DNA from 2 places in the Lysinibacillus sp. NPDC095746 genome. Region 1 is predicted to be linked to the other one. Evidence: riboswitches for the same ligand, from Rfam matches in the RefSeq annotation. Region 1 holds a riboswitch; the other holds the start of a gene.
What was found. A riboswitch is a leader RNA that binds a small molecule or an ion and turns the genes downstream of it on or off. The one in region 1 is predicted to bind preQ1.
Positions count from the first base shown of each region.

Region 2: another riboswitch for preQ1. It lies ahead of queC (7-cyano-7-deazaguanine synthase QueC); the one in region 1 lies ahead of ACIQ7N_RS10475 (QueT transporter family protein).

Region 1 covers NZ_JBIWGL010000011.1:106,291-117,838, reverse strand. The annotation lists gene trpB (tryptophan synthase subunit beta) at 1-48, opposite strand, end outside; T-box leader at 109-309, opposite strand; gene ACIQ7N_RS10475 (QueT transporter family protein) at 393-875, opposite strand; PreQ1 riboswitch class I at 882-926, opposite strand; gene ACIQ7N_RS10470 (DUF1259 domain-containing protein) at 1,173-1,565, opposite strand; gene ACIQ7N_RS10465 (hypothetical protein) at 1,647-1,901, opposite strand; gene ACIQ7N_RS10460 (ABC transporter substrate-binding protein) at 2,476-3,498, shown strand; gene ACIQ7N_RS10455 (ABC transporter permease) at 3,859-4,887, shown strand; gene ACIQ7N_RS10450 (ABC transporter ATP-binding protein) at 4,880-5,674, shown strand; gene ACIQ7N_RS10445 (nuclease-related domain-containing protein) at 5,810-6,775, shown strand; gene ilvA (threonine ammonia-lyase IlvA) at 6,951-8,213, opposite strand; gene ACIQ7N_RS10435 (TerC family protein) at 8,459-9,202, shown strand; gene bshB2 (bacillithiol biosynthesis deacetylase BshB2) at 9,254-9,943, opposite strand; gene ACIQ7N_RS10425 (YojF family protein) at 9,957-10,307, opposite strand; gene ACIQ7N_RS10420 (hypothetical protein) at 11,053-11,382, opposite strand.
Region 2 covers NZ_JBIWGL010000026.1:21,444-32,991, forward strand. The annotation lists gene ACIQ7N_RS17840 (leucine-rich repeat domain-containing protein) at 703-861, shown strand; PreQ1 riboswitch class I at 1,006-1,052, shown strand; gene queC (7-cyano-7-deazaguanine synthase QueC) at 1,304-1,963, shown strand; gene queD (6-carboxytetrahydropterin synthase QueD) at 1,967-2,440, shown strand; gene queE (7-carboxy-7-deazaguanine synthase QueE) at 2,433-3,161, shown strand; gene ACIQ7N_RS17860 (hypothetical protein) at 3,888-4,391, shown strand; gene bioW (6-carboxyhexanoate--CoA ligase) at 4,372-5,103, shown strand; gene bioF (8-amino-7-oxononanoate synthase) at 5,107-6,279, shown strand; gene ACIQ7N_RS17875 (transglutaminase family protein) at 6,406-7,260, opposite strand; gene ACIQ7N_RS17880 (alpha-E domain-containing protein) at 7,322-8,287, opposite strand; gene ACIQ7N_RS17885 (circularly permuted type 2 ATP-grasp protein) at 8,241-9,731, opposite strand; gene ACIQ7N_RS17890 (hypothetical protein) at 9,905-10,318, shown strand; gene ACIQ7N_RS17895 (tyrosine recombinase XerC) at 10,666-11,548, shown strand, end outside.

The DNA.
Region 1 (11,548 bases):
ACCACCAAATTCACCGAAATATCCTTTTTTCTCTACTACTATACTCATCTTCTCTCGACTCCTCTTTTCTAATTTTTCCATAAAAAAAAGTCACTACAATCCTTCTGTAAAAAGGACGAGTAACCGTGGTGCCACCTTCATTCGCATAAATTGCGCGCTTTCGTACTCCGGTAACGGGGAGTAAATTCGTCCTCACATTTGATGAGGCTGCTCCAAAGCCCATTCGCAAGTACGTACTACTGATTTGCACCAACCATCAGCTCTCTTTAAGTACGCCCGCTTGCTACTATTCTTTTTCTTAGCATTTATTGAAAAGAATTGTAAAGTATTTTCAGAATGTTGTCAAGAATAGCAAGAAAATAAAAAAAGACGAATCTATTAAGATCCGTCAGTTAAATTAAATTTTTGAAGTTTAAGCGTTTATTCAATGTATACATAATCGGTGCACCGACCGCTAAGACAACAAATTCACCTGTAGCAACAGTTAACCATGTCCAGAAGAATGGTAATTCTAATGCAATGTTCAATTCAAAAGCAATGATGAACATTGTGCAAGTAAATAATAATGTATTAATGACTAAACGTGCCCAAATATTTTTAACAAATTTACAAATAAGAATGAACAATCCAAGAGTAATCATCGAATGGGCTACACCAAAATACAAATCGATAATGCCGTTTGGTGAAAATAGATTGGAGATAAATACACCAATAATGATTCCGAAGGCAAAGCGTGGATTAAACGCAACTAGATGATTAAACATTTCTGATAGACGGAACTGCACCTCTGTAAAGCCAAATGGGGCGACTAACAATGTAATAGCGATGTAAAGAGCTGCAATTATGCCACTCGTTGTTAAAAATTTCACTTTCATTAACATTTCTCCTTAGTTTTTTTGCGTGGGATGGTTACGAACCACGTGAAGCAAATGCAATCATATCAATGTTCATGCTTATTTGTAAATAGCAATGTGTAAAAAAAACGCAGAAATTCATAGTGCTAAAGGTAATATTTAGCCCTTGTTCGTTGTGCTCATAAAAAGAGGGCTTGTACAGTTGCTTCATTACAGATGGAATGAATGAAACTGAACTATAGCTGAGAAGCAACCGTGAACATTAAAAACGGTCATAGTAAAAAGAACTGATCTAAGCAGTTCTTTTAACAAGTAGAGTTATCTTTTTAAAACACGAAATGCTTGAGCAAATTTTTGGGCGAAGATTAATGGGGGCTCTATTGATTGAAAATGAACGTATAAAATTACTGGATCTGAATATATCCAGTGATTATGGACAGCACTAATAATTAAATTATTTTCTGCAAGTACCTTAACAAATGGTGTTAATTCTTCTTGAAGTACTACAACTTCACCTAAGTTAAGTGCATTTCCATATATATCGAGTGATTCGAACGTTATTCCAGCATGAAGTGCACTACGACTTGGGCGACCTTGAATCGTAACAGTAAGATTTCGATTAAGTTTTACGGAACATACACCGTGTTCCATAGAAGCTTTTCCGTTGGCAATCTGAGCAAATTTTGTACACATATCTTGAAAGCTTTGCATTTAGACACCTCTGCTTTTTTAAACTTCTATTCTGAGGATGCCTTGGTGCTAAAGAAGAAGTAGGTGGTCTCTCGTTGGGATTTATTCATCTAAAACATTTTTAATTTCTCCTATTTCAAAAATGATATCGTCAAGTTGTTTTTTGAATTCATCTGTATATTCTAGTTCTCCATCTAAATCTTTTGTATATTCCAAGGCATTTAAGGCAAAATCTAGAGCAAATGCAAATAGACTGTCACAAAGATTAGAGATGATTGTGTCAATATCCTCTATATTTGCATTTTGTTTCTCTTGTGAATAAGAAGGTTGTTTTAAATCGGTTTCTTCATTGTTCATGGTATTCCTCCTTTTTGAAAGCAGCATTCGTCTCATTTGCATCATATGCATTAAGTGTAAAAAAGGAGACTGAAATGTGTAGATCAATGTTGTTAGCAACAAAATGTAAACATTAAGGGAGAGTACGAGATAGTGAACTCGAATGTTGATTTTATTCAGCCATTCAAGGTGTTACTCAAACGTACGTATGCTTCCAAAATAAGTAGATATCTTGTAGAAGTAATAGTGAATTAATATAATAATTTGACAGCCTGACATTTATTTTGGGGAATGTCGGGTTTTTAGGTTTTATATAAATTACTTGAAAAATCAATAGCAGAAAAATAACTTCGCGAAATTTGTCAAAAAAACTTTTGTTATATTAGAAAAAGAAATCAATTTATAGAAACAGTGTAGTTTAGTGGTTTAAAGTGACAAATTAAGTGAAAAAATAAAATATTTTGTGAAGTTTAATAGTCAGAACATTCATAATGTTATTGACGAACCTATATAATAACGATAATATAGCGATAAGTTCACACTTTGTTTGGATAAAGTGTGATAAATATTAGAGATAATATTGGGGGGATTATTTGTGAAAAGCAATTTAAGAAAGCTTTCGTTCCTGTTATTTGGATTAGTTTTAATGCTTGCTGCTTGTGGCAACAGTGGATCTAGTTCATCAGACTCGAAAGAGAACGACAAGAATAATGCAAGTGAGAGCAGCAATGCAGATGACAAAACATTTAAAATTGGGATTACTCAAATTGTTGAGCATCCATCTTTAAATGCTGCAACTGAAGGTTTCAAAAAAGCAATTGAAGAATCTGGCTTAAAAGTTGAATACGATCCGCAAATAGCACAAGGAGATAATAGTCTTAATACGACGATTGCAAACAATCTAGTAAGTGCCAACGTAGATTTAATCTTTGCTAACTCTACACCATCAGCACAAGCGGCGGCGACAGCTACTAGTGATATTCCGATTGTCTTCACTTCTGTAACGGATGCTGTTGGCGCACAGCTCATTGAATCTATGGAGAAGCCAGGGAAAAATGTAACAGGAACGATTGATTTACATCCTGATACTATTTCAAAAACAGTAGCATTCTTAAAGGAACTAGGTGCGAAAAAAGTAGGTATGGTTTACAACGCTGGTGAGCAAAACTCAGTAGCACAAGTAAAAGAAGTGAAAAAAGTTATGGCTGAGCAAGGCCTAACAGTAGTTGAGGCATCTGCGGCAACTTCTGCAGAAGTAAAACAAGCTGCTGAATCATTAATTGGTAAAGCAGATGCATTCTATATCATTACTGATAATACAGTAGTTTCGGCTCTTGAGTCTGTCATTGATGTAGCAAACTCTAATAAATTACCACTAGTTGTAGGAGAGCTTGACTCTGTAGCACGTGGTGGCTTAGCTGCATATGGTTTTGAATATTATGACATCGGTTATGAGGCGGGGCAAATGGCTGTGAAGATTCTAAAAGGTGAAGCAACACCTGCTGATATACCAGCGCAATACCCACAAAAATTAAAACTACTAATCAATAAAAAAGTAGCGGATGATTTAGGGATCAAAATTAAGGATTCTTGGGGTGCAGAGCTGTTAGAAAAGTAATGACGACATGATTATCTTATGGAACGAAGCGGGGGAGAACGAAAACTGCCCCCGCTTTATCTACTTTTTAGAATAAAAAATGAAGTCATTATGAGGAAGGATTAGCGCTATATATAGTTACGAGCGAATAGAGTACATTGCATTAATCCCAATTATGGTGGGGTAATCCTTTCTAGTTTCATCTTATTAGAATACTAAAAATTATGGTTCATATTGAAAGTTGATTGGAGTAAGGCTAGGCGACTCCTTAGGAAGTAGCGATAGAGGAACGAAGGCTTATCGGACGCCCCAGAAATCAATTTCAAGTTATGGTGTTGAGCGAAATTATTTATTAAGAAATTATGAGGAGATGATGCAACTATGCCTTTAGCAATATTTGGCGCGATGGAGCAAGGGATCATCTATGCAATTATGGCACTTGGTGTGTATTTAACATTCCGTGTGTTAGATTTTCCAGACTTAACGGTTGATGGAAGCTTTGTAACAGGGGCAGCTACAGCAGCGACAATGATTATGCTTGGCTACCACCCAATCTTAGCAACTTTGGTGGCAATTGTTGTTGGATTTATTGCTGGATGTATGACAGGAATTCTTCACACAAAAGGAAAGATTAATCCTCTATTATCGGGAATTTTAATGATGATTGCTTTGTATTCTATTAACCTACGCATTATGGGATCAACTGCAGAAAATACGATAGGTCGTCCGAATATTCCACTATTAAATTCAGAGACTTTATTTTCAAAGTTTCAAGCGTTTTGGAGTAATTTAGGAATCGATACGGCTTTAAATAACCTATTAAAAGGCCTCGGCGTTCAGCAACTACCTTCAACATGGAGTACGATAATCGTAGTTTTAATCATTACGATTATCATTAAGTTCATTACAGACTGGTTCTTAAAAACAGAGGTTGGATTGGCTATTCGAGCAACCGGTGATAATAAGCGCATGATTCGTAGCTTCTCGGCAAATACAGATACACTTATAATTTTAGGGCTAGGACTTTCTAATGCACTTGTGGCATTTTCTGGAGCTTTAATCGCTCAATATTCAAAGTTCTCAGATGTCAGTATGGGGATTGGGATGATTGTGATTGGTCTTGCATCTGTTATTATCGGTGAAGCAATTTTCGGTACAAAAACGATTATGCGCACAACTTTCGCTGTCATTGCTGGAGCGATCATTTACCGCATTATTTTAGCATTAGCATTACGAGTAGATTTCCTTGATTCAGGAGATATGAAATTAATAACGGCTATCATTGTTATTATAGCGTTAGTTTTACCACAATTTATCAATAAGGGGAAGGAACGAAAACGAAAGGTGAAGCGTGCAGCAGAGAGAACACACGTAAAGACAGTTGAGCAGGGAGGGAAGCGCCTTGCTTAAATTAACCGGCATTAATAAGATTTTTAATGAAGGTACGCCTGATGAAAAAATTGCACTCGCAGAAATTAATTTGCATTTGAAGCCAGGGGATTTCGTCACAATTATTGGCAGTAATGGTGCTGGTAAATCGACCATGATGAATATGATTTCTGGCGCGCTAACACCAGACTTTGGCACGGTATCAATTGATCAGAATGAGGTTACTACTTTGCCAGAATATAAGCGTTCTCACTATATCGGTCGAGTATTCCAGGATCCGATGGCTGGTACAGCGCCAACAATGACGATTGAGGAAAATTTAGCATTAGCTTACTCACGTAATAAGAGTAGAGGCATGCGCTTCGGTGTTGATAAAAAGCGTCGTGAATTTTTCAAGGAATCGTTAGAGATGTTGGGCTTAAATCTTGAAAATCGATTGTCTGCAAAAGTGGGCTTACTTTCGGGAGGGGAGCGTCAAGCTTTGTCACTTTTAATGGCAACATTTACGAAGCCTTCGATTTTATTGCTAGACGAGCATACTGCGGCACTTGACCCATCTCGTGCAGAGTTAATCACACGTATTACGAAATATTTAGTTGAGAAAGACAACTTAACGACATTAATGGTCACGCACAATATGCAACAGGCATTAGATTTAGGAAATCGACTGATTATGATGGATAAAGGTCAAATTATTTTAGAGGTCGGCGAGGATCGCAAGCATGAATTAACCATCCCAGATTTAATGGCAGAGTTCGAACGCATCCGCGGAGAGAAAATGAACTCAGACCGTGCGCTACTAGGATAATAAATATAAAACGCTCATACCTAGGTGTGGGCGTTTTTTCGTTGGATGTCGATATTTTTTAGAAGTTAATAAAAAACTGAAAATTTAGTTAAGTCGAAAGAAGTGCATTATAATCTAACTAAAGGAGGTGAAAAAATGTTACTCAAAAAGCGCGAAGTTTCATCAAAACAGCTCACATTAGAAATGCTTGAAAGGCGATTACCGAAATCTCACCCAAAAACTACTTACTATCAAGATTTGCTCAATAGAACAAGAGCAGGGTATGCAGGTGAGCAACGAGTAGATCGAGAATGGCAAAGTATTTATTTAGAGCAAACGCATTATTTATTACACGATGTTGCGCTTAAGGATGAAGGTGGATCCATACATCAAATGGATACATTGTTGATGTCGCAGAATTTTATTTTAATAGTGGAAATCAAAAATATCGTTGGGCGTGTAGAATATATGGAAGATAACCATCAATTTATTCGAATTACTTCTGATGGCAGAGTAGATGGCTTTAGAAATCCCTTTGATCAAGTGAAGCGCCATGCTAGGTTTTTGCGTCGGCTATTTCAAATGCGCGGTCATCATATACCGATTGAATATATAGTCATTTCTGCAAATCCGAATATGATTATGACGTCCACTTTCTTGTCGCAGCCAATCATTCATGTGAGTGGCTTGGCAGAAAGGATATATCAACTGTTCAAGCAGCATCAACAAGTCTGTCTAAGTGAAAAAGATTTGAGAGAATTATCGGCGCATATTTTAACGAGGCACAAACCAATTCAATGGACCCTAGATATTAAAGTGGATGAATTGAAGAAAGGTGCACTATGCTCTCATTGTCATTTTGACCATGTTCTACGTTACATCCATGGGAAATGGCATTGTAGCAATTGCCAATCGATTGATAATCAATCGATGCTAATCGCATTACATGATTTTCGATTAATGATAAGCAACAATATTACAAATGCTCAGTTTCGTAATTTTTTTGATATTGACTCAGAGAAGGCGGTTTATTATTTATTGAAAAAGTTAAAATTTGAAGCGATAGGTGAAAAGAAAAATAGAAAATATATAATTCCTGCGAAATTGTTAGATGAAATGTAAGCGACGTAAACTATCGGTGCGGTCAGATAGTGTCGCTTGTAAGATAGATGTCGATAAACATTTGAAAAGTTTCGATAAACAAGATAAAAGTTTCGATAAATCGCAAAAAAGTCTCGATAAACCTTTTATTCCCGCAAAAAAAGCCACACTCACTTAGCAAGTGTGACTTTCTATGTTAGACGAGTAAGCCAAATAGTTGAATGTCGTTGTTTACTTCTTTGTATTTGAAGCCGAATTCATCCATGCGAACGAGTAATCCTTCGAAGTCTTCACGATTGCCAAGTTCGATACCGACTAGGGCAGGACCACTTTCTTTGTTGTTTTTCTTTGTATATTCGAAAGTTGTAATGTCATCATTTGGACCTAGCACACTTGTAAGGAATTGGCGAAGTGCGCCTGCACGTTGTGGGAAACTAACGATGAAATAGTAAAGTAAGCCTTCGTGAATTAAAGACTTTTCTTTAATCTCCTGCATACGATCGATATCATTATTACCACCACTAATGATGATAACGACTGATTTCCCTTTAATTTCCTCTTTGTAGGAGTCGAGTGCTGCTACTGATAATGCTCCAGCAGGCTCTGCGATAATAGCATGTTTATTGTAAAGATTTAAAATCGTTGTACATACTTTTCCTTCAGGTACTAGTACGATATCGTCTAAGTAGCGACGACAAACGTCATATGTGTGGTTACCGACGCACTTTACCGCAGCACCGTCTACAAATTTGTCAATCCAATCAAGTGCCACTGCACCGCCTTCTGCAAAAGCAGCCTTCATACTGCCTGCCCCGGTAGGCTCAACACCGATAATTTTGCTATTAGGGGAAAGGTTTTTCACATAGGCAGAAACACCTGACATTAAGCCACCGCCACCAATACTTCCAAACACGTAATCAATCGGTTCTTCCATGTCATTCATAATTTCAACAGCGACCGTTCCTTGTCCAGCAATGACATCCAAATCATCAAATGGGTGAATAAAGATTTTATCGTGTTCATCGCAGTAAGCAAATGCGCTTTCTGCAGCATCATCAAAGGTATCACCTGCTAAAATAATTTCTGCATAATCACGACCAAACATACGCACTTGGTCAATTTTTTGCTTAGGTGTTGTTTGAGGCATAAAAATACTTGCCTGAATTTTCAATTGAGCACAAGCGTAGGCCACACCTTGGGCATGATTACCCGCACTCGCGCAAACGACGCCAACTTTACGAGCCTCTTCTTCAATTTTTTTAATCTTATAATAAGCACCACGAAGTTTAAATGAGCGTACATGCTGTAAATCTTCGCGTTTAAAATAAATATTAGCTCCATATTTCTCGGATAGATAGTCATTTTTTTGTAGCGGCGTATGCACCACTACGTCTTTTAAGAAATGATGTGCAATCAAGATATTTTCTACCTGCACAGTTCTAGTGTCAGCAGCTTCCATAATATTCATCCTCCGTATACGTATAAAACATTTATCTATGATAGCACATATTATAAGCTTTTTGTTATTAATTTTTAGTAAATTCTAAATTTTCGGTGTCTGTTTTATCTAGGTAACTACAAAATGCAGAATAATTAAATTTTTGCGAGAATTTTTTGTAGAAATAAAGGATGCACACATTTCCTCATAACAAAAATGGTCAAGCATATAATAGAATACCTTAGGACAAGTAGGAGGGTATGTAATTGGAAATCATTCAAGGAATTCTATCTACATACATGCAATTTTTCAATTGGGAAATGTGGAAAGAGATCTTAACTGACCCTGTATCTTGGGGGTTAATATCAACACTAATTATAATAGAAGGTTTACTCTCAGCAGATAACGCACTTGTATTAGCAGTGCTAGTAAAGCATTTGCCAAACAAGCAACGCAAACGGGCATTAATGTACGGTATGTTGGGGGCCTATTTTTTCCGATTTTTATTTATCGGGATAGGTGTTTATTTGGTAGAATTTTGGTTTATTAAATTGCTAGGAGCCCTGTATTTAGGTTGGCTATGTGTTGCTCATTTTTTACAGATAGGGGAAGCGGATAGTACTAAAGAGATGAAAAAAACAGGGTTGTTGGTTCGCCTTTTTGGAACTTTTTGGGCAACGGTTATTTCTGTGGAACTGATGGATATTGCATTTTCAATTGACGCGATTTTTGCTGCTTTTGCGATATCCAATCAAATTTGGATATTACTAATCGGGGGAATGTTAGGTATTTTAATGATGAGAACGATTGCTGGCTTATTTTTAATCGTTATAGAAAAAATACCAGAATTAGAGGCAACAGCATTCATTATTATTGGGATTATTGCACTGAAAATGCTAGCCAGTGTCATCGGTATTCACGTTCCACATTATATGTTTTTTGTGGTGTTAATTATTATTTTCTCAATAACTTTCATTATTCATTTTTTTAAAAAGATGAGGGTAGCTTAATATAAAACGGTTCTGTTCTCAATGAAGAAAGAGGACAGAACCGTTTTATTGTTATTTTACATATTGATCAGGATTCACAATATAGAACTTTTCAATATTAAGCCAGCTTTCACTCATTGGCTCGCCGTTATCAACACGTTTTTCTGTTTCTTGCATCATCCAAGCAGTTTGAGATGCATGTGCTTGTAATGCTTTAATTTTATCCATCCTCATTTCACGTATATCGTTGACAACATGTGGCTCTCCATTTTTTTCAATCGTATCATTTGCAAAGGCACAACCTAACACTTGTGGACGTGCAGCTTTTGGCATACGACGAACAGCTTCCACTACGGCACGTGCTGTAGCTTCATGGTCAGGATGCACTGCAAAACCAGGTAAGAACGTAAAGATAAGAGAAGGCATTAGCTCCTCAATTAAACCTTCAACAAGCTTTACCATTTTTTCATCATCTTCAAATTCAATCGTTTTATCACGGAAACCAAGCATACGTAAATCTTGTATTCCCATAGCCTCTGCTGCTGCAACAAGCTCCTTACGTCGAATTTCTGGCAAAGATTCACGTGTTGCAAAAGGTGGGTTTCCTAAATTACGCCCCATCTCACCTAAAGTTAAACAGGCATATGTAACCGGTGTATTCATTTTCTTTGTATAATAGGCAATTGTTCCAGCAACTGAAAAAGCCTCATCATCTGGGTGAGGGTAAACAATTAAAATATGACGCTGTGGTTGTAAATTCAAAAAGTCGTCCCCCTTAGTAAGTAAATGGCGTTTCGCTAATTTCGAGTGCAATCGCCAATTTACCTGAGTAGTCTAGTCCAGCCATTAATAAACGGCCTAAATCATCTAATTCAAAATGTGTGATGCCTTGAGCATAAACCCAGCCATGTGCCATTTTTAACCCGACACGATGGGGTGAATCATCTACCACTTTAGCAAGTTCAAAGTTGATTTTTGCATTGCGAATAAAAGCACCTGCATTGAAAAATTTTTCATCATAGTGTGCTGCATAAGAACCGTTTGTCGTCTCAAGATGAATATAAACGTCTTTGTTGGCGAAAGAATTCAATAATTCCTGCAACGTCTTTACTTGTACTTCTTGCATCTTAACACTCCTCTCGATTATTTCTCCTTTAAGTATAGTAAAAATAATTCACAAAGGGAAATTGAATGCCTATGTAACACAACATCATTAATATGCTTCACCTCCAATGAATCTCGAAGGCTTGTTTAACTTCTTTCAGTGGGCCCACATATATCAATGAAATAGGGGGACTCAGGATAAGAACTTATCATTCTGTGAAACGCCTGGGTGACCAACACCGTGCTGTGCTGCCGCTCTGTTTTACATATGAAACGTTGTCGTTAAATTGTGCTGCGCGTATTGTTGCTGCCATTCCGTTATGCTACGCTTTCATAAAAAATCCTTTGCGCTAAAGCATTCTTGCCGGGATAAATGATCCCATTTTTTAATCTATGAAGATTTTTAAGCAATATTCTTGAAAAAATTATAGAAATATATCAATATAATGAGTGTGAAAGCAATTTTGTACAAAATGTGTCGTTTTGTATTGTATACGGTTTCACAAACGAAAAGATACTGAACACGATTTCTTCCTTAACAGTGGAGAGGCAGCGCATAGTGTTGAAGGGGATTTAAAACTAGGTAATAACGAATTCTATCTTGGTACAATAGATGACGTTCCTTCAATATTGGTATGTATAGCTGTAAAAAAGGGAAGAAGACTGAAAGCTCATTATCATATTATAGTAAAAAAAGCCGCGATTCTCTTTTATGACGGAGAATCGCGGCTTTTTATAATTAGCGGTTTTTATGGGGTATGTATTTGTTAATATCGGTTGAGTTTCCGTTCAATGGAATCTAGACGATTGTTGAGATGTGATAAATGTTTATGCATTTGTCTAAATTGTACACTTTGATTTCGCGCGTCGGATGTTCTTGCTTGTTCATTTGCCTCTTCTTCCTGCAATGCTAAAATGGTGGAGAGGGTTGCTAATGAATACCCTATTGTCAAAACCATTGAAGATATTAATTCTACTTTAGTAGAGGTTATATCTCCACTTTGAATACCTGTATCTTCACCTAGGAGACCAGCTTCTTCACCAGCTAGGAAATTTCCTTCTCCATTTGGGGCTTGTTGTTGTCTACGTCTTACCATTTTTCTCCCTCCCATATACAGCTAATATATGGCCTAGGAAGCAGTAGCGTATCTTGTCCAGAGAATTAATAAAAAACAACAGTAGAAAATTCTTAATTTTCCGGTAATTTAATTGCTTTTTATGGAAAAATAGAGCAATATAGTAGAAATAAACAGTTGTTTTTAG
Region 2 (11,548 bases), on a different contig from region 1:
CGTGTTTGAACTGCAATTCGGTAAATAATCTAAATCACTTTGGCTTAAATCGGGGAGTTTCTCTCAAAGTAAAATTCCTTGTATATTCAAGTATCTAATTTTATCAGAATAATTTTCCTTCGAGGCCATTCTATCATCAATATAAATTACCCTCCAATTTACTCATATTAAGTTCTTTTTTCGAACCATAATAGAAAACAATACTCTAGGTTTACCACTTCTTTCATATTTGTTTTTCCTTTGAGTTAAGTTTTTTTAATTTCATTTAGTAAAAATAATACTAAAGTTGTAACAGTAATAAACAAGAAGGGTACAAAGAATTTAAAATGCCCTGATGTTAATAAGTATAATGTGGATAAGGTTAATGTACCTGCTGAAAAAAATAAAATTCTTTTCGTCTTATAATTCATCTTTTACCTCTCTTTTTATCAATAGAGTACGTAAATGTGAAAGTTATTGAAGGAGCTATTAAATATTAATGAATTGTGGCAACATTAACGTTCTTTCACATTAACATTTTTTGTTAGCTTTAATAGTTAGTATATTCTACATAAATTCCTTCTTCCGCTAACCTGCCCAGTAAGTTGAATAGTTCCTTCCATTTAAATTATCACATTAACTAATTCGAGCGAAAATTTTGTTGGCCTTACAGCTCTGCATTCATTCACTATCCAAGATAGTTCACTGCAATCATTGAGTTTTATGGAAAAGTGGCACCAAATTGAGGTGCTTCACTTGGAAAATAACGCCATTTCGAATGTAGAGCCATTAGTGAATTTGCCAAATTTAAAAAAGCTATATATTTTAGGAAATCAGGTGCAAAATAAATCTGTTCTAGACAATGGAATTATGATTTATTGAGGTAATATGACTATATTGTGAATGAATTAAATCTCAGCAAAGTGTTTAGTGTACTATATAACAGTTGTTTTTCCAGAGAAGAAAAATACAATTGACGTTTCATACTATTTTTTGTATTATATTGAAAAGAATGCCCGGACTAGATTGGGAGAGGTTCATAGCAAATACCCTCTATAAAAAACTATGGAAACATGACAATATGCCATGTCCATATCGGACGTGGCTTTTTTTTATGTTTTTACTAATGTTTTAATAGAATGATTGGTAATGCCTCTCTTGAAAAGTGTTGGGAAACATTTTACAAGGAGGTTTTTTTATGTCTTGCCGAAACCGGGATTGAATTGAACTTTTTGGTACTATGGCACACAATATTCGTTAAAAAATAAGAAGAAAGCAGCTCTTTCTTAAAGTGCTGTTATTCGATATAAGGGAGTTTTTCTAGATGAAGCAGGAAAAAGCAATTGTAGTATTTAGTGGAGGTCAGGACAGTACAACTTGTTTGTTCTGGGCAAAAGAACGTTTTGAAGAAGTTGAGGCAGTAACTTTTGATTATGGTCAAAGGCATCGTCTTGAAATTGAATGTGCGAAGGAGATAGCAAGGGAGCTTGGGGTCAAGCATCACATTCTTGATATGTCACTCCTGAATCAGCTTGCTCCGAATGCATTGACTCGACAAGACATAAAGGTAGAAGACGGAGAAAATGGTGAGCTTCCATCGACTTTTGTACCTGGCCGAAATCTGCTCTTTCTTTCATTTGCGGGCGTTTTAGCGAGCCAAGTAGGAGCTAAGCATATTGTAACTGGCGTTTGTGAAACGGATTTTAGTGGATATCCGGATTGTCGAGATGTTTTTATTAAATCCTTGAATGTAACGTTAAATTTATCGATGGATGATTCCTTTGTGATTGATACACCGTTGATGTGGCTGAATAAGGCACAGACATGGGAGCTTGCTGATCAGTTTGGGGCACTTGAATTTATTCGGGAAAGAACGCTGACTTGCTATAATGGTGTAATAGCAGATGGCTGTGGTGAATGCCCGGCATGTAAACTGCGAAATAAAGGGCTTGATGAGTATTTGAGCTTCAGGAAGGAGTCTTAAGGTATGTCAGAATTTATAATCGTCGATAAACTCCAAAAAATAGATGAAGATATTCAAAGAAATCAATTGAACTATCATGCAAAGCGTGTACTCATAAGCAAAGAATTTACTTTCGATGCGGCTCATCATTTACACAATTATGAGGGGAAATGTAAAAACCTGCACGGTCATACGTATCGCGTAGTATTAGGACTGAGTGGATACACAGATGAACGCGGTTTGGTGATTGATTTTGGCGATATAAAAGCAATATGGAAACAAAAAATAGAAATTCATTTGGATCACCGTTATTTAAATGAAACGCTTCCACCCATGAATACGACGGCAGAGAACATTGTTGTTTGGATTTACGAAAAATTGACTGAGGCCTTGCATGATGAACAAAGATATAACGATGCGCGTGTAGAGTTTATCAGACTATATGAAACTCCGACAAGCTATGCAGAAGCTAGACGGGAGTGGATGGAAGTTGAGTAAGGTACCTGTTATCGAGATTTTTGGACCGACGATTCAAGGCGAGGGAATGGTCGTTGGCCAGAAGACTATGTTTGTGAGAACTGCAGGCTGTGATTATTCCTGTTCTTGGTGTGATTCATCGTTTACGTGGGATGGTAGCGGAAAGCATCTTATCGTCCAAATGACAGCAGAAGAGATTTGGTCTGAGTTGAAACGCCTTGGAGGCAGTGGTTTTTCATTTGTCACGATATCAGGCGGCAATCCTGCACTCCATCAAAATTTGGAAGAACTCATTGCGATTTTAAAAGAAAACGACATAAAGGTCGGGGTGGAAACACAGGGAAGTAGGTGGCAAAAATGGATGTATGAGATTGATGAACTGACAATCTCACCTAAGCCACCTAGCTCTGGAATGACCACAGACTATTCGTTACTCTCTAATATGTTCGAAAAGCTTAAAAATCGCGACAGTAATCACCATATATCTCTCAAAATAGTCGTTTTTAATCAAGAGGATTACGAATATGCTAAACAAATTCACCAACGATATCCAATGATTCCTTTTTATCTCCAAGTCGGTAATGATGATCTCACAACGACTGACAATTCTCAATTGATACTCCATTTGTTGGATAACTATCATGCGCTGATTGATAGAGTGATTAACGATGAGGAATTCAGAGATGTCAAAGTACTACCACAGTTGCATGCCCTAGTTTGGGGGAATAAAAGAGGTGTATAAATAGTGTGTCATTACAAGAAATTGTATGGTGTTATCATTATTTATTTGACTTCCATCAAATACGTGTTGTAAAAACCTTCAAATCGAAAGGGAAAAGATTATAACTTGGGAAGGTGTGAGAGTATAGGTTAATTTGGCCTATACTTTTTTTGTACGTTCCAACATGTATATAAGCTATAGAGTAAATAGTTGAATCGTGAAGACAGCAGTAGTAACTAGCCAAGTGCAGGTGTTCACATGCCGATGCGGATATAAAGGTTGAAATAAATATGTACAAAAATGCTTGTTTAACCAATTACATTTTTGACTCCCTTTGTATATTACAACTTTACAGGAGTGGCGAGCATAATAGCATCGGCTAGCCATTGATGTAGCTGGGTTCTAGCCTAGCGAATCATGCGAGTAGAGGCTCCGTGTCAAGTTGTAATTATTCACACACTTGTAAAGAAACGTAGTTAATCAGCGAAAGTGTACATGTTTAGACGAGCAAAAATGTACATTATTATTTTGACATTTACATGCGGAATGTGAAAAAAGTATCTAATCTGAGGAACACGAACTTCATTGATCAATAACCAAACCGATTTTCACAAATAATAAAAATTCCTACCATTTTATCTACTTTCCTATCTTTATTTGTGTTAACTTAATATTGATAATGGTTAACTCAAATAGAGAGAATAGGAGGCAATGACATCAAGTATTTAATTAAGATGGAGGAATAAAATGATTCGAAAGTTTTCTACATATGATCTTGCGCAGATTTCATTGCTAGCTTGTCTTATTATCGTTACAGGCATGTTTAAAATTCCAACAGGTTTTCCTGGGTCTGACTTTCAATTATCAGCACCTATTGCAGTTGCAATTGCAGCGGTATTTGGATTTAAGCGATATTTTCTAGCGGGGATCATTGCAAGTTTAATCTTATTTTTATTAGGTATACACTCGATCTTAAATGTGGAGATCTCTTTCATTTTTCGATTGACTGTAGGCCTACTTATTGTTTTATTTGGGACTTCAATTCCGGTACTTGTTTTGGCAGGCCCAATTGGCACAACGATTGCTAGATTTGGTTTGGCTTTTACGTTAGGAATTCCATTGTTACCGTTAGTAGTTTTGGCTATTCCAGGTATGGTAATCACAGCTGTTAGTGTTTATCCTATAACGAAAATATTACAGACAATAAATAGGAAAGTAGCAGGTAATAATCATGTTAAAAACGTGTTATAGCATTCGCATGCGTGCGGCAGAGAGAAGCCCTGAACTAGGGGAAAAGCATATATCTGGTGGTGAACGGATAGGTAGTAAATCTCAGATAGAGCCAATTGTAAAGCAGTTATTGAACAAAGTAAGTAATCATTCACGTGGAGATGCTGACTTTATACAAATTACCGTTGAAAAAATTGCACATAATCAGATACAGTATTTGCCGCCTTTAGAAATTACAACAGTTGAGGCCGATTCAATTGAAAAGGCCCATAGTGAGGCAAGAAAGATACTAACCTCCTTAGGTGTTTCGGAGCATGCATTGAATGTTGCTTTTCACCAACTTGATAGTCATCAAAACCTCCGTGGCGCAATTATTTTAAATAGTAAAAGCGGCTTACGGCTTGACGATCGTGGGGAGAAGGGTGTTCGAGTTTCACGAATTGATTGGCAAGACGCTAATGGGGAGCTGAATGAGCGTGTTCGTGAAGCGTTGGCTTTGGCGACGAAAGTGGCAAATTCTCCGTTTACAATTGCAGAATTATGTTGGTCTGATGATCCAGATTACGTCACTGGATATGTAAGTAATCGTGCTATAGGTTATGTCAGAATTACACCGTTAAAAAGGGAAGGCTGCGAGAGCGGAGGGCGCATTTATTTTGTGTCAGATGAGGTTGAACTAGAATCTTTTATAGACTATTTAGAAAGCGTACCGGTTCTCATTAGGAGGGATTAAAAAATGGATCAGTGGTTACAGCAGGAACTACAATTAATAGAAGAGAAAGGATTGACAAGAAAGTTACGTTCGTTTTCAAATGGCAATGAGAGCGAGATCATTATGAATGATAAGAAATTTTTGCTTTTTTCATCTAATAACTATTTAGGTCTTGCAACAGATTTTCGGTTGAGAAAGAAAGCATTTGAAGGTATTAGTAAATACGGTACAGGAGCAGGTGGTTCGAGATTAACAACCGGAAATTTCGTCATTCATGAACAGCTTGAATGTGAAATTGCGGATTTGAAAAAGACTGAAGCCGCCATTGTTTTCAGCAGTGGTTATTTAGCGAATATTGGTGTGATTTCGAGTGTGATGAAGGCAGGGGATATAATTTTTTCTGATGCTTGGAATCATGCGAGTATAATAGATGGTTGTCGACTTAGTACAGCAAAGACAATTGTTTATGAACATGCGGATATGGTAGATTTAGAGCATAAACTAAGGAAATCACATGGAGATGGAAAGAAGTTTATTGTGACAGATGGCGTCTTTAGTATGGATGGTGATATCGCTCCACTTCCCGAAATAGTTGCACTAGCAAAGAAATACAATGCTTACATAATGATTGATGATGCGCATGCGACAGGTGTTTTAGGAAATGATGGCCGTGGTACTGCCGATTATTTTGGATTGAAAGATGACATTGATTTGACAGTTGGCACGTTGAGTAAAGCGATTGGTGCAGAGGGTGGCTTTGTAGCGACGTCGTCCATTGCAAAGAACTATTTACTGAATAGCGCTAGATCTTTTATTTTCCAAACAGCTTTATCTCCAAGTGCGATTGAAGCAGCGCGAGAAGGGATTTCCATTATTCAACATGAGCCCGAACGAAGGGAACAATTGCTGAATAATGCTAAGTATTTACGTCAAAAATTGGTGGAATCGGGTTTTATAGTTAAAGGCGGAGAAACGCCAATTATATCTCTTCTTATTGGTGATGCCCATGAAGCTATGCGATTTTCTGAGAAACTAATGGAAGAAGGTGTTTTTATTCCAGCGATTCGGCCACCAACTGTGCCAAAAGGGTCAAGCCGGTTGCGGATTACAGTGATGGCTACACATACAATGGAGCAGCTCGATACAGTCATCATTAAAATGAAGAAAATAGGAAAAGAAATGGGTATTGTATCATGATCAAAAATGATACCTAGATAAATTCTTTTGATATACTGCAAAATTCAAGATTAAAATCATCTTACTAAAACCCCTGATTCTTCTGCTTGGCGTAGAAAAATCAGGGGTTTAATTTATACCATTTTATTATAAATGATTCAATGCTTTGACGCTCACTTTAACCGTTAAATCATGCTTTCCACCTGAATAAACGCCTTCAACAGGGCTTATGTCGGAATAATCACGGCCAATGCATAAAATAATGTGATTTTCTAACACTTCTACATTATTAGTTGGATCGAGACCAATCCAGCCGATTCCTGGTATCATGACTTCTACCCAAGCGTGGGTTGCAATATCACCGATTAAGGCAGAGTTTTCATCGACGTATAAATAACCGCTAACATAGCGTGCTGGAATTCCTTTAGCTCTTAGCACCGCAAGCATGACATGTGTGAAATCCTGGCAAACACCTCGCTTAAGGGAAAAGGCTTCGCTCGCAGTTGTCGTAACATCGGTTGCACCAGGAACGTATTCAAAAGTCGAGTATAAATATTGCATTAAATTTAATGAAAATAATACAGGATTTTCAGCATGACCAATTGCATGATAAACTTCCTCTAACTGATTTTCTGTCATAAACGTAAAATGTGTAAACTTTAAATAGGGCAAATAATGCTCATAAAACAGTTTCGAGTGAAAAATTGTCTGCATTTCTGGTGAATATTGAATGCGATGAATAAATGGTGCACGTTGAATGCTGACAATAGAGGTCGTTTGAATTTCTAGCTCTTGATGCTGCTCAGGTATATAAAATGTGCCAACCGTATTGCCCCATATATCTGTATGCTCACGCGTTAAAGATGAAGGAGTGATGGCAATTCGATAGGATAGTAAGCGCTGACGCTCATCGCCCCTTGGTTTTAAGCGGATTGTATTTAAGCTTTGATCGACTTCAGAATCATATTGAAAAATATTTGTATGTTGAATTTCAAATTTCATTGTGTCTGCTTCCTTTGGATTACTGACTTGCTTGTTGAAAGGGAGCTGTTGTTGATTCCTTTCAAGGTTGTACGCTGGGTTCATATAAATGATAAATTGTTGAAAATGTATTGCCAAAATCAATACATTGACACAATCTTTCCTCCATTAACAAAATAGTTTCCTCTAATGTAATATTCCATAAATCTACATTCATCACGGCAAATAATAAACTCTTTAATGGGGTATGAAGCGCTAAAAATCTTGCTGAAAGAGGGTCGCTGTCTAAACAGATAAAAGCTTCTTCTAATTTTTTTAAGCAAAACATCACTGAACGTGGGAAATGCTTATCCTGTAATAAATATTGCATAACATAGAGTAAATTGGTTTGGCGATGCTTGCGTAAATAAGACTCCGTCGCCTCCGATAAATCGAGTAAAAACGATCCGTCCGCTTCTTTTAAAGAGATGGCTATTTCCTTATGTTGCTCTAGTATAATTAAAGCCATACGAATCGTCTTTTCTACACGTTCTATCCATTTCCCAACTTGCATGAAATAAAACGGTAAATCTCGATCCATCGAGCCTTCGATAAGCCCCGTTACCGTCAAAGAAGTCTTTCGAACATTTTGTAAAAAAGAGTTTAGAACAATTAGTGGAATTGGTCTTTCACGTTCCACCATGTCTTGCTGTAACGATAAATAAAAGGCATTTTGCAATTCCCAAAGCTCAATGGGTATGCTATCGCGAGTTATACGGGCGTTTTCTCGAACTGCACGTAAAGTAGCGTGGAGGGCATTGCAGTTATTATTAGAAAAGAGTAGATATTCGATAAGTGGATTGACTCGAATCGACTCATAAAAGGACAAGTATTCTTCCTTCGAGGCACAAATATTTAACACCGCTTCCCAATGATCGATGTATTCATTTTCTTTGCCAGATTGCTCCAACATATTCAACAGCTGTACTTGTAATATATGTGCATTCGTTTGTGATCGTTCACTATATCGTGCCATCCAGTATAGTGCATCGGCTACTCGACTTAGCATATTGCAATTCCTCCTTTAATATCCATGTATCTTTTGCTCCTCCGCCCTGGGAAGAGTTCACGACTAAAGATCCTTCTTTTAATGCTACACGCGATAAACCTCCAGGTAGCACATAAGTATCCTCGCCCTTCATGACATAAACACGCAAATCGACATGACAAGGATAAAATCTACCATCCTGAAAAGCTGGTGCTCTAGAAAGGCTAATTGTTGGTTGTGCAATGTATTGAACCGGGTTTTCCAATATTTTTTCTTTAAAAATAGCGATTTCTTTATCACTTGCATGCGGACCAATTAGCATATCATAGCCCCCAGATGCACTAACGTTTTTTATAACAAGCTCTCTCATATGCTCAAGAACCCAACCTCGCTGTCTATCATCAGCTAGATGATAAGTCTCCACATTACGTAAAATAGGTTCCTCTTTCAAATAGTAGCGAATCATATCCGGTACATAGGCATACATCGCTTTATCATCAGCAACACCATTACCAACAGCATTTAAAATAGCAATATTTCCAGCCTTATAAGCAGCCATAATATGAGGAACTCCAAGTAAAGAATCCTCACGAAAAACAACAGGATCTAAGAAATCATCATCAATTCGCCGATAAATAATATCAATTTGCTCTAGACCATAGATTGTCTTCTTATACACCTTATTATCTCTGACAACTAAATCTCGTCCTTCAACAAGCTGAATATTGAGCTGCTGTGCTAAAAAAACATGATCGTAATAGGCCGAATTATACATACCTGCTGTTAAGAGGACAGCTTTAGGTTCTCTATCTGGGTTCATAGAAGGTGGACGATGGGCAAGAAGTGCCTTCTTCATAAAGGCCATTTGTTTGTCGAGTGACTGGATCGTATGTTTAGAAAAAAATTCAGGATACACTTCCTTCATCACAGATCGATTTTGAAAAACATAGGATATCCCTGAAGGATTGCGTAAATTATCTTCTAACACGTAGTAAACGCCCTGTTCATCACGAATCAAGTCTATGCCTGCTAAAAAAATATGATTATCAATAGGTACTTTTACACCAAGCATTTCTTTATAATAATACCGATTGTTTTCAATGAGTTGTTTCGGAATAAGCCCATCCTCAAAAATGCGTTGTTCATGGTAAACATCATGTAAAAAACAATTTAAGGCTTTCACACGCTGCTTCATACCAGCTTCTATGACTTCCCACTGTTCATATGGAATAATAATAGGTATAAAATCAAAGGGCATTGTTCGCTCTGTTCCACCTTGTGCACCATAAACGGTAAATGTAATGCCTTGTTTAAGGAATGTTGATTGTGCTTGCTGATATTTTTCATCTAATTGTTCCTTAGTGAAAGCATGGAGTTTATGGTGGAAAGACCGATAATGAGGCTTCGGTTGATTACCTTCGAACATCTCATCAAAAAACATACCAGATTCATAGAACTTCATCATATGGATCGCCCTCCGAATTTAAGTAGTAGAGAAAACGTGTTACACTTAGTAAGAATCAATATCGCCTTAGCGACATTGTAGTAAATAGGTACCAATTAAAAAGGCACCAATCCGCATTCATCTCATCACTTTTAAAGTAATGAAGATAAATACATATAAAAGGAGCTAATAAAATGACAATCATTAATTTAATGCAAGCGTATGAGCTAGACAAGCTTTCAAAATTAGATTTTACTGATGAGGAGATTTTACGCACATTGCAAACAGGGGATGTATCCGTTTGGCAGGAACAAGTACCAAACTATGAATTTACCGAAACAATGGCACTTTACCAAGAAGGGGAGCAAATTTTCATAGATGCTCTGCACGGAAACTACAGTATCAAATATGTAACTTTGCCAGGCATTAAGCGCTTATTGTATATTCGTTTCCAATTAGAAGAAGGCAAGGATTATCAATTATTAGAAACGGGAATCCAGCATTTAACTTGTGATGAGGATGTTATCGCTAAACTTCAACATATGCTATCAACAAACTGGTCTCTAGCCAAACAAGTAGATGGGACGTATAGTATTTTTGTAAAGTAACGGTTTTCATACAAAAATCGACAAAATTCCAAATAATCCCATGCGTGTTGTGAGAGGAATCGACACGTACAGTTACCCATCTTTTTATTTTTCGAATCGTCTCAGAGCATTTAACTCACTAGATTTAAATATTCATTTTTTTTGCTTTTTATACCTAAAAAATGAAACTTTCATAAAAACTTTTAAAAAGGTGATTTTCTTACTAAAGAGAATCATCTTTTTTATCGCTCATAAAGAGAACGTTTGTTCTGCGTTGTAAGAAAGAGCATTTTTTTCATTATAAAGTTCCCAAATTTATATTTGGGAACGTTTTTTCGTGGTAAAATAGAGAAAATAGAGGTGATTTTATGGAAAAGACGAAGCTTCCTAAAATAATGAGAGATTTCCTTGTTTATTTAACGACGATTAAAGGGAAGTCTCATCGCACAAGAAAAGAATATGAATACGATTTGACTTTATTCTTCCGATTCTACATAGCAATTCAGCATGATCATGAACTATCAGATTTATGTAAAATAGATATTTCTAGTATTTCAATAGAAGAAATTCGTGAAATGACACTAGAGGATCTTTATTTATTTATGGAATATTGCGAGGTGCAGCGAGGGAATTCAGCATCTGCGAGAGCGCGTAAAGTAGCAACGTTAAAATCATTTTTTAAATATCTAAAAGGAAAACGACGTCTACTAGAGGAAAATCCGGCAGATGAATTAGAAACGCCAAAAATAGGACGGAAAAAACCTATCTATATGAACATCGAGGAAGCCACGCAATTTATCGATGGCATCCAGCCAAATCGTGCTTCACCGAGGAATTATTGTATGATGATGTTTTTCTTAAATTTAGGGATTCGTGTGACAGAGCTTTGTCAGCTAAATAGGTCATCTATACAAGGTCGCTACTTAACGGTTGTTGGTAAAGGGAATAAAGAGCGGACAGTTTATTTGAATGATAGCTGCATCCAGGCACTTGCAGACTATGAAAATAGCGGAAAGACGGCCTATAAAGGCGTGGAAGAAGAGCCTCTTTTCGTCTCACAAAAGGGAACACGCTTCACACGTCAAACCGTTGCAAAAATCGTTAAACAAATTAATCAGCAATCCGGACTTCAAAAAGAACGACTGACGCCACATAAGTTACGTCATACTTCCGCAACAATGATGTATAAATCAGGGGCAGATATTCGAAGTCTTCAGCATATACTAGGCCATTCAAGTGTTGCAACGACCC